One region of the Streptomyces sp. SCA2-17 genome, then DNA from elsewhere that is predicted to be linked to it. Evidence: riboswitches for the same ligand, from Rfam matches in the RefSeq annotation. Region 1 holds a riboswitch; the other holds the start of a gene.
What was found. Region 1 has a riboswitch for glycine ahead of gcvT (glycine cleavage system aminomethyltransferase GcvT). Riboswitches for the same ligand answer to the same signal wherever they lie in the genome.
Positions count from the first base shown of each region.

Region 2: it holds a riboswitch for glycine, as region 1 does, so the genes downstream of both, gcvP (aminomethyl-transferring glycine dehydrogenase) here and gcvT (glycine cleavage system aminomethyltransferase GcvT) in region 1, are expected to answer to the same signal.

Region 1 is NZ_CP117521.1:4,557,215-4,562,535, reverse strand. It holds gene PS271_RS20800 (hypothetical protein) at 1-396, shown strand, start outside; gene PS271_RS20795 (AAA family ATPase) at 443-1,132, opposite strand; glycine riboswitch at 1,296-1,404, shown strand; gene gcvT (glycine cleavage system aminomethyltransferase GcvT) at 1,555-2,670, shown strand; gene gcvH (glycine cleavage system protein GcvH) at 2,804-3,184, shown strand; gene glyA (serine hydroxymethyltransferase) at 3,231-4,493, shown strand; gene PS271_RS20775 (L-serine ammonia-lyase) at 4,691-5,321, shown strand, end outside.
Region 2 is NZ_CP117521.1:594,767-600,087, forward strand. It holds gene PS271_RS02585 (hypothetical protein) at 1-178, shown strand, start outside; gene PS271_RS02590 (DUF5999 family protein) at 489-695, shown strand; gene gcvP (aminomethyl-transferring glycine dehydrogenase) at 853-3,738, opposite strand; glycine riboswitch at 3,931-4,040, opposite strand; partial or broken gene PS271_RS02600 (PRC-barrel domain-containing protein) at 4,150-4,506, shown strand; gene PS271_RS02605 (DNA polymerase IV) at 4,542-5,321, opposite strand, start outside.

The DNA.
Region 1 (5,321 bases):
CAGCAACAGCTCGACGCGGTGGGGCAGCTGGGGGAGGCGCTCACCCTGGTCTCGCGGATCGGCAAGGAAGCCCGGTCGAAGACGCCGGACGTGGCCGCGCTCAAGGACATGCAGCAGCGGCTGCGGGCGGCGACGGGGCACCTCTCGGACTCGCTGCGGCAGTCCCCGCCCACCAGGGGCCGCACGGCGACGGACCCCGTGGGCGACGTCCAGGACCTGCTGAAGAAGCTGGGGGCGGCGGTCCAGAAGCTGATCGACGCGGCGGGGAAGAACGACACGGCGGGCACCCAGGCGGCGATCGGTGAGGCCCTGGCCGTCGTGAAGGACCTCCTGGCCAGGCTCCCGCTGACGGGAGCGGGAAACGGCATGCCGCTGCCGGCACCCCTGCCGCTGTAGGCCGGGCCTTCCACGGGGGCCTTCCGCCGGGGCCCTCCCCGTAGGCCTACGTGAAGGAGATCCCCCGCAGCGCGTCCGCCGCCTCGCGGTCCAGGACCACCGCCGACGCCACCCCTTCCGGGACGGACCGGGCCGTGACCTCGGCGATCAGGCGGGCCATCGCCCGCCGGTGCCGCCCGAACGCATGCGGCGAGACGCCCCGGCCCCGCGCCGCCTGCCCGGCCAGGGCCGTGCCCGGCGGCACGTCGAGGAGCAGGAGGTGGGCCGCGGTGCCCCGGCGGCGGGCGTCGCGCGCGACCCAGCGGCGCACCCACCCCCGCTGCCCGCAGTCGTGCACGACGACGCTGGCGCCGGAGCGCAGGGCGCGCCGCAGCGCCGCGTAGTGGGCGAGCCGGGCGAACGGCCGGTAGGCGCCGTACGGGAGCCAGCCGGGCGCGTGCCGCTCCAGCCGCTCGCGGGCGTCCTGGGAGTCGACGCACCAGACGATCCCCTCCCGCGCGTCCAGCGCGGCCACGGCGCGCCGGATGAGCGTGGACTTCCCGCTCCCGGGCAGCCCGGAGACGATCAGCAGGTCCCCCGCGGGGAAGCGCAGCTCCCGGCGGCCCGCTCCGCCGCGCAGGTCCAGCACCCCGGCGCGGGGCCGGGCCGCCGCGGCCGCACCCACTGCCGGTTCTGCCGGTGCTGTTGATGCCGGTGGCTCTGTTGGTGCTGTTGGTGCTGTCGGTGCTGTTCCCATCGGTTCTGTCCTCCCCCGGCCCGGTCACTGCCCGTCACCAGCCCCTACCCACGGAACGTAAAGGCAAGGTAATCGAATTCGAGGGGCGCCAGGCAGTCCGCAACGCGCCCGTACGTGCAATGATGTGCGCGCCAACTGCGAATCCAACTGCATACCGGCCGCTCGAATCCGCGCGGGAGAGTCCCAGTCAGCACGCCACGCCGTGTTGCCCTGGGCGCCGAAGGAGCAAGTTCCTCCCTTGAATCTCTCAGGCCCCGTACCGCGCGGACGAGGCAGATCTGAAAAGCGGGCCGCATCCTGTGCGGCCCCACCCAAGGTGCAAGCCGGGCTCCCGCGTGTCGCGGCGGCTTCCGGTGAACCTCTCAGGTTCCGATGACAGATGGGGAGGACGTCCTCACTGCCATGTCCGGGAGCCCACACTCATGACCGACACCCCTCGCCGCACCGCCCTCGACGCCCTGCACCGCGAGCTCGGCGCGACGATGACCGACTTCGCCGGCTGGGACATGCCGCTGCGCTACGGCAGCGAGCGCGACGAGCACGTCGCGGTCCGCACCCGCGCGGGCCTCTTCGACCTCTCGCACATGGGCGAGATCACCGTGACCGGCCCGCAGGCCGCCGCCCTGCTGGACTACGCCCTGGTGGGCAACATAGGAGGCGTGGCGACCGGCCGCGCCCGCTACACGATGATCTGCCGTGAGGACGGCGGCATCCTCGACGACCTGATCGTCTACCGCCTCGCCGACACCACGTACATGGTCGTGGCCAACGCCTCCAACGCGCAGACCGTGCTCGACGCGCTGACCGAGCGCGCCGCCGGCTTCGACGCCGAGGTCCGCGACGACCGCGAGGCGTACGCGCTCCTCGCCGTCCAGGGGCCGGCCTCGCCGGGCATCCTGAAGTCCGTCACGGACGCCGACCTGGACGGCCTGAAGTACTACGCGGGCCTGCCGGGCACCGTCGCGGGCGTGCCGGCCCTCATCGCCCGCACCGGCTACACGGGCGAGGACGGCTTCGAGCTGTTCGTCGCCCCCGGCGACGCCGAGAAGCTGTGGAAGGCCCTCACGGAGGCGGGCGCGGACGCCGGCCTCGTGCCGTGCGGCCTCTCCTGCCGCGACACGCTGCGCCTGGAGGCGGGCATGCCGCTGTACGGGCACGAGCTGACGACCGCGACCACCCCGTTCGACGCGGGCCTGGGGCGGGTCGTGAAGTTCGAGAAGGAGGGCGACTTCGTGGGCCGCGCGGCGCTCCAGGCGGCCGCGGAGCGCGCCGAGGCGCAGCCGCCGCGCAAGCTCGTCGGGCTGATCGCCGAGGGCCGCCGCGTGCCGCGCGCCGGCTTCGCGGTGGTGGCCGGCGGCGAGGTCGTCGGCGAGGTCACCTCGGGCGCCCCCTCCCCCACGCTCGGCAAGCCGATCGCGATCGCATACGTGGACGCGGCGCACGCCGCGCCCGGTACGGCGGGCGTGGGCGTGGACATCCGCGGCAGCCACGAGCCGTACGAGGTCGTCGCCCTGCCCTTCTACAAGCGGCAGCGCTGACCGTCCCCGCCGACGGCAGCACTGATCGTCCGGAGGCGTTCCCGGGCCCGCCCGGAGATCATCCGGACCGCTCCGTTCTCACCTGTCAAGACCCGTTGCACAAGCACTCACGCGCATCCAGGAGAATCTAGCCATGAGCAACCCCCAGCAGCTGCGCTACAGCAAGGAGCACGAGTGGCTGTCGGCCGTCGACGCGGACGGCGTGGCCACGGTCGGCATCACCGAGTTCGCCGCGAACGCGCTCGGTGACGTCGTCTACGCCCAGCTCCCGGCCGTCGGTGACACCGTCACCGCGGGCGAGACCTGTGGCGAGCTGGAGTCGACCAAGTCGGTCAGTGACCTGTACTCCCCGGTGACCGGTGAGGTCACCGAGGCCAACCAGGACGTCGTGGACGACCCCGCGCTGGTGAACTCCGCCCCCTTCGAGGGCGGCTGGCTGTTCAAGGTGAAGATCACGGACGAGCCGGCGGACCTCCTCTCCGCCGACGAGTACGTCGCCCTCACCGCAGGCTGACCTCGCCCTCACCTCCTCCTCCGCCCAGGAAGTCCAGGAAGAACTCATGTCGCTTCTGAACAGCTCCCTCCATGAGCTCGACCCCGACGTCGCCGCCGCTGTCGACGCCGAACTCCACCGCCAGCAGTCCACCCTCGAGATGATCGCGTCGGAGAACTTCGCTCCGGTCGCGGTCATGGAGGCCCAGGGCTCGGTCCTCACCAACAAGTACGCCGAGGGCTACCCCGGCCGCCGCTACTACGGTGGCTGCGAGCACGTCGATGTCGTCGAGCAGATCGCCATCGACCGGATCAAGGCGCTCTTCGGTGCCGAGCACGCGAACGTCCAGCCGCACTCCGGTGCGCAGGCCAACGCCGCCGCGATGTTCGCGCTGATCAAGCCGGGCGACACCATCCTGGGTCTGAACCTCGCCCACGGCGGGCACCTGACCCACGGCATGAAGATCAACTTCTCCGGCAAGCTCTACAACGTGGTCGCCTACCACGTCGACGAGCAGACCAACCTGGTCGACATGGAGGAGGTCGAGCGCCTCGCCAAGGAGCACCGCCCGAAGCTGATCGTCGCCGGCTGGTCCGCGTACCCGCGCCAGCTGGACTTCGCGGCCTTCCGCCGGATCGCCGACGAGGTCGGCGCGTACCTGATGGTCGACATGGCCCACTTCGCGGGCCTCGTCGCCGCGGGTCTGCACCCCTCCCCGGTGCCGCACGCGCACGTCGTGACGACCACCACGCACAAGACCCTCGGCGGTCCGCGCGGCGGTGTGATCCTCTCCACTGCCGAGCTGGCCAAGAAGATCAACTCCGCTGTCTTCCCCGGTCAGCAGGGTGGTCCGCTGGAGCACGTGATCGCCGCGAAGGCCGTCTCCTTCAAGGTCGCGGCCAGCGAGGAGTTCAAGGAGCGCCAGCAGCGTACGCTGGAGGGCGCGAAGATCCTGGCCGAGCGCCTGGTGCAGCCGGACGTCGCCGAGGCGGGCGTCTCCGTCCTCTCCGGCGGTACGGACGTGCACCTGGTGCTGGTGGACCTGCGCAACTCCGAGCTGGACGGCCAGCAGGCCGAGGACCGCCTCCACGAGGTCGGGATCACGGTCAACCGGAACGCCATCCCGAACGACCCGCGGCCCCCGATGGTCACCTCGGGTCTGCGGATCGGCACGCCGGCGCTGGCCACCCGCGGCTTCCAGGCGGAGGACTTCCGTGAGGTCGCCGAGATCATCGCCGCAGCGCTGAAGCCGTCCTACGACGCGGAGGCCCTGCGCGGCCGCGTCACGGCGCTCGCGGACAAGCACCCGCTGTACCCCGGCCTGAAGTAACACATAGGCATCCGATTCACCCGAAGGTACGGGGCACCGGGCACACTGAAGAGTGAGCGCCCGGTGCCCCGCGCCGCGCGCCCCGCGCACACCACCGGGTGCGCCCCCGAGCTCGACCCCGAGTCCGGCGCCCGGCACCACCGCGTTCCACCCCGTACGACCCCGTACCACCTCCAAGCAGACAGGGAGCAGCCACCGTGGCCATCTCCGTTTTCGATCTCTTCTCGATCGGCATAGGCCCGTCCAGCTCCCACACGGTCGGCCCCATGCGGGCCGCGCTGATGTTCACGCGACGGCTGAAGAACGAGGGCCTGCTGGCCCACACCGCCTCCGTCCGTGCCGAGCTGTTCGGCTCCCTCGGCGCCACCGGCCACGGCCACGGCACCCCCAAGGCCGTCCTGCTGGGCCTGGAGGGCTACTCCCCGCGCACGGTCGACGTCGAGCTGGCGGACGCCGAGGTCGAGCGGATCCGCGAGTCGAAGCGGCTGCGGCTGCTCGGCGCGGAGATCGGCAGCACCCACGAGATCGACTTCGACGAGTCGTCGCAGCTGATCCTGCACCGCCGCCGCTCCCTGCCGTACCACGCCAACGGCATGACCCTCTTCGCCTACGACGAGGCCAGCGCCCCCCTGCTGGAGAAGACCTACTACTCGGTCGGCGGCGGCTTCGTCGTGGACGAGGACGCGGTCGGCGAGGACCGCATCAAGCTCGACGACACCGTGCTGAAGTACCCCTTCCGCACCGGTGACGAGTTGCTGCGCATGTCCCGCGAGTCCGGCCTGTCGATCTCCGCGATGATGATGGAGAACGAGAAGGCCTGGCGCACCG
Region 2 (5,321 bases), 4.0 Mb from region 1:
GCACGGGGACGTCACCGCCGACGCCTCCTCCGGGCTGCCCGGGCCCGGCGACCTCCTGGTGCCGCTCGCGCCCGCGCCGCCGGGCATCGCCGCGCACCGCCCCCACCGGTTCGCCGAGCTGTTGCCCGTCCTGACCCTCCGTCTGACGCCCCCGCCCCTGCTCAAGACACCCGCCTGAGCGGGCTCCCGCCCCGCTCCGCCGCCCGTGCGCCCCGCGGCCGCCGCCGCGGGGCGCACACGTGTGCTCATCCTCCTGGGCTAGCCCGTACCGGCCACGTACAACCATCCGTCCGGACAGTCGCGTTGGGGGCAACCGCCCGCACGGGTGACGCGTCTCCAACGAGTGAGGAGCGCTGCCGGGAAATCCCTGCGGAATCTCGCCCGTGGGGCAACACTGGTATCGACCAACCGATTCGCCAACGGGGGGCGGCATGAACACCGAATCGAGCCGCACGACAGCCACCACATCACAGCGAAAGAACCTTCCCATGTGCCAGCACCAGCCCACGTGCCCCTCAGCCGACTCCGCCGACCGGGAAGCCGCGCACCTCGTGGCGCACCACCCGGAGCAGGGCTGGAGCCTGCTGTGCAACGGCGTCCTGCACTTCGAGGACACCGGTGAGCTGCTGCCGGACGGCCGCGTCATCGCGCCGCACCGGCCGCTGGATCCGGGGAATGTGGTGACGGCCGCCTGAGCTCGCACCACCGCACCAGCACCGCACGCACTGCACGCACCGCACGCACAGCACCGCAACTGCGCAGAGGGGCCGGCCCGGCGCCATCGCCGGACCGGCCCCTTCCAGGCTCGGCTCCTATGAAGACGCGGGCCCCTCAGGAGGCCCGTCGCCCCGATCAGCCGTCGTAGTCCTCCAGCGGCGGGCAGGAGCAGACGAGGTTGCGGTCGCCGTAGGCACCGTCGACGCGCCGCACCGGCGGCCAGTACTTGTCGGCGGCGGAGACCCCGGCCGGGAAGACGGCCTCCTCACGGCTGTACGCGTGCTCCCACGCGCCCGTCACGGACGCGGCGGTGTGCGGGGCGTTCCGCAGGGGGTTGTCGTCCTTGTCCCACTCCCCCGAGCCGACCTTCTCGATCTCGGCGCGGATGGCGATCATCGCCTCGCAGAAACGATCCAGTTCGGCGATGTCCTCGCTCTCCGTGGGCTCGATCATCAGGGTGCCGGCCACCGGGAAGGACATGGTCGGCGCGTGGAAGCCGTAGTCGATCAGACGCTTGGCGACGTCGTCGACACTCACGCCGGTGGCCTTGGTCAGCGGCCGCAGGTCCACGATGCACTCGTGCGCCACCAGGCCGTTCGGGCCGGTGTAGAGCACGGGGTAGTGCGGCTCCAGGCGCTTGGCGATGTAGTTGGCGCCCAGGACCGCCACCTGCGTGGCGCGCCGCAGACCCTCGCCGCCCATCAGCCGGACGTACGCCCAGGAGATCGGCAGGATGCCGGCCGAGCCCCACGGGGCCGCCGAGATCGGGCCGACACCCGTCTCCGGGCCGGCGGTGGGCTGCAGCGGGTGGTTCGGGAGGTACGGGGCGAGGTGCGCACGGACGGCGACCGGGCCGACGCCGGGACCGCCGCCGCCGTGCGGGATGCAGAAGGTCTTGTGCAGGTTCAGGTGCGAGACGTCGCCGCCGAACCGGCCCGGCTTCGCCAGGCCCACCAGGGCGTTGAGGTTGGCGCCGTCCACGTACACCTGGCCGCCCGCGTCGTGCACGGCGGCGCAGATGTCGGCGACGTGCTCCTCGAAGACGCCGTGCGTCGACGGGTACGTGATCATCAGGACGGACAGCTCGTCGCGGTACTGCTCGATCTTGGCGCGCAGGTCCTGGACGTCGATCTCGCCGTCGTCGGCGGTCTTGACGACGACGACCTTCATGCCGGCCATCACGGCGCTCGCGGCGTTGGTGCCGTGCGCCGAGGACGGGATCAGGCAGACGGTGCGCTGCGCGTCGCCGTTGGCGCGGTGGTAGGCGCGCACGGCCAGCAGGCCGGCGAGCTCGCCCTGGGAGCCGGCGTTCGGCTGGATGGAGACCTTGTCGTAGCCGGTGACCTCGGCGAGCCGCTCCTCCAGCTCGGTGATCAGCGTGACGTAGCCCTGGGCCTGCGCGATCGGGGCGAAGGGGTGCAGCGCGCCGAACTCGGGCCAGGTGACCGGCTCCATCTCGGTCGTGGCGTTGAGCTTCATGGTGCAGGAGCCGAGCGGGATCATGCCGCGGTCCAGGGCGTAGTCCCGGTCGGCGAGGCGGCGCAGGTAGCGCAGCATGGCCGTCTCGGAGCGGTGCTCGTGGAAGACCGGGTGCGTGAGGTAGTCGCCGGTGCGCAGCAGGGCCTCGGGGAGCGCCTCGGCGGCCACCGCGTCGAGCGCCTCGACGTCGCCCGCCACGCCGAACGCGGCCCAGACGGAGGCCAGGTGGGCGCGGGTGGTGGTCTCGTCGCAGGCGATGCCCACGTGGTCGGCATCGGTCAGGCGCAGGTTGACGCCGCGCTCGCGGGCGGCCTCGACGACCTCGGCGGCCCGGCCGGGGACGCGCGCGGTCAGGGTGTCGAAGTACGTGCCGTGGACGAGCTCGACACCGCCGGCGCGCAGGCCCTCGGCGAGGATCGCGGCGTAGCGGTGGGTGCGGCGGGCGATGGCGGCCAGGCCCTCGGGGCCGTGGTAGACCGCGTACATGCCGGCCATGACGGCGAGGAGCACCTGCGCGGTACAGATGTTGCTGGTGGCCTTCTCGCGGCGGATGTGCTGCTCGCGGGTCTGCAGGGCCAGGCGGTAGGCCTTGTTGCCGTCGGCGTCGACGGAGACGCCGACGAGGCGGCCGGGGAGGCTGCGGGCGAACTGCTCGCGCACCGCCATGAAGCCGGCGTGCGGGCCGCCGAAGCCCATGGGCACGCCGAAGCGCTGGGTGGTGCCGACCGCGATGTCCGCGCCGAGCTCGCCGGGGGGCGTCAGCAGGGTCAGGGCCAGCAGGTCGGCCGCGACGGTGACGACCGCGCCGAGCTCGTGCGCGCGCTCGATGACGGGGCGCAGGTCGCGCACGGCGCCCGAGGCGCCGGGGTACTGGAGCAGGACGCCGAAGACGCCGCGCTCGGCGATCTCGTCAGGGATGCCCGCGCTCAGGTCCGCGACGACGACCTCGACGCCGGTCGGCTCGGCGCGGGTCTCGATCACGGCGACGGTCTGCGGGAGGGTGTCGGCGTCGACGAGGAAGACGCCCTTCTTGACCTTGCCGACGCGGCGGGAGAGGGACATGGCCTCGGCGGCGGCGGTGCCCTCGTCGAGAAGGGAGGCGCCGGAGGTGGGCAGCCCGGTCAGGTCGGCGACGACGGTCTGGAAGTTGAGCAGGGCCTCCAGGCGGCCCTGGGAGATCTCCGGCTGGTACGGCGTGTAGGCCGTGTACCAGGCGGGGTTCTCCATGACGTTGCGCAGGATCACCGGCGGGGTGAACGTGCCGTGGTAGCCGAGGCCGATCATCGGGGCGAGGACCTCGTTGCGGCCGGCCAGGGTGCGCAGCTCGGCGAGGACCTCGGCCTCGCTGCGGGCCTCGGGCAGGGCCAGGGCGCCCACGCTCCTGATCACTTCCGGCACGGCGGCGGCGGTGAGCTCGTCCAGCGAACCGAAGCCGACCTGGGCGAGCATCTTCGCCTGGGCCTCGCCGTCGGGGCCTATGTGGCGGCGCTCGAAGGGCGTGTCCCGCTCCAGGTCGGAAAGGGCGATGCGGTGGGCAGTCATCTGCGGAGGCCTCCTGGTCGTTGCGACCTGCGAGGGGTACCACGGCGCGGGTACCCGGACGGCCTCCCCCTCTGTCATCTCAACCTGAGAGCTTCACCGGTCCGCGGCGCGCGCGGGCCGGCTTTCACCGTCGGTGAGGGAGGGCTTCGGCGCGCTGTCGCTGACCGGGCCCGCCCTGCTTTCCAGAGTGACCTCATCCGTGCGGTACGGGTGCCTGAGAGATTCCGGGGAGGATTTGCTCCTTCGGCGCCTCCGTCGACCCCGCTGGGCGGGCTTGCGGAGGACTCTCCCGCACGGATTCTGCGGCCACTCGCCAGCCTACCAGCGCAACTTTCCCGTGGGTTCTCCCGAGTGGCCGCTTCCCGCTTTGTGTTTTTGGGTGGGAGAAGGCGCCGATCCTGGGAGGAAACCGTGCAGAGCGACATCGATCCCCGGAGCCTGATCGGCTGGAAGGTCTTCGACCGGGACGGGACGAAGGTCGGCACGGTGGACGAGGTCTACCTGGACGACGCGACCGGCGAGCCGCTGTGGGCGGCGGTACGGACCGGCTTCTTCCGGCGGGACGCGTTCGTGCCCCTGGCCACGAGCGAGGTGGCCGGGCAGTCCTTGCGCACCGCGTACGACCGGGGGCTGATCAGGGACGCCCCCGACTTCGGCGTGGGCCGCCACCTCTCCCCCGAACAGGAACTCCAGCTCTACCACCACTACCACCTCCCGATCCCGGGCGAGCCCCCGGCTCCGCCCGCGGGCCCGCCCTCACCCCCGGGCCACGGCCCACCCCGGAACCCGGGCCCCAGGCCGTCTCAACCTCCCGAGCCGCCCCGGCCCCCCGAAACGGGACCGGCTGCACACTCCGGCCCGGGCACGGACGAGGGACCGGCTCCCGCCCCGGGCCAGACTCCCCCCGAGCCACCTCGATCCCCAGAAACCGGCCCGGTCACGGACCCGGGGCCGGCTCCCGGTACGGGGCAGGCTTCGGCTTCTGGGCCGGCCTCGGCGCCCGCTTCGGCATGCGGACTCGGATCAGCTCCGCTTGCCGGATTCCGTACGGCTCCGGAGCCCGGGCCCGGGCCCGAGCCGGTCGCGGGTTCCGGGGCTCCTTCCGGGCCCGGGCCAAGCCCGGACGCCGGACCGGCTTCCGGGGCGGGGTCCGGCTCCGGGACCGGAGCGGCTCCGGCGCCCCCGGCCGGGGTCTCATCGGGACCCGGCGCCGCCTGAGCCGCGTCCGTGCCCGCATCCCCGCCCGGCAGGGCACCCCGTACGAGAGGGAGCGGCTCCCCCGGCTCCAGGTCCGGGTCGTCGACCGGGAAGGTCCGTACCCGGCCCGGCTCCGACCAGGGCGTTTCGAAGCGGACCGTCACCCGGCCGACCCCGCTGCCCTGCACCCACCCCGCCCCGTACTCGGCATGCCGCACGTCCAGGCCCGGGAGCCAGCGCCGCGGCCTGACCACCGCGGCCGCGTCCTCCTGAGCCTCTTCGACGGCCCGCGACGCCTCCGCCGCCGCGGCAGCCGCGCCCGCCGCCTCGCTCGCGGCCTGCGCGAACAGGTCCTCCTGCGTGTAGTCGGCGAGGCCGCTGACGCC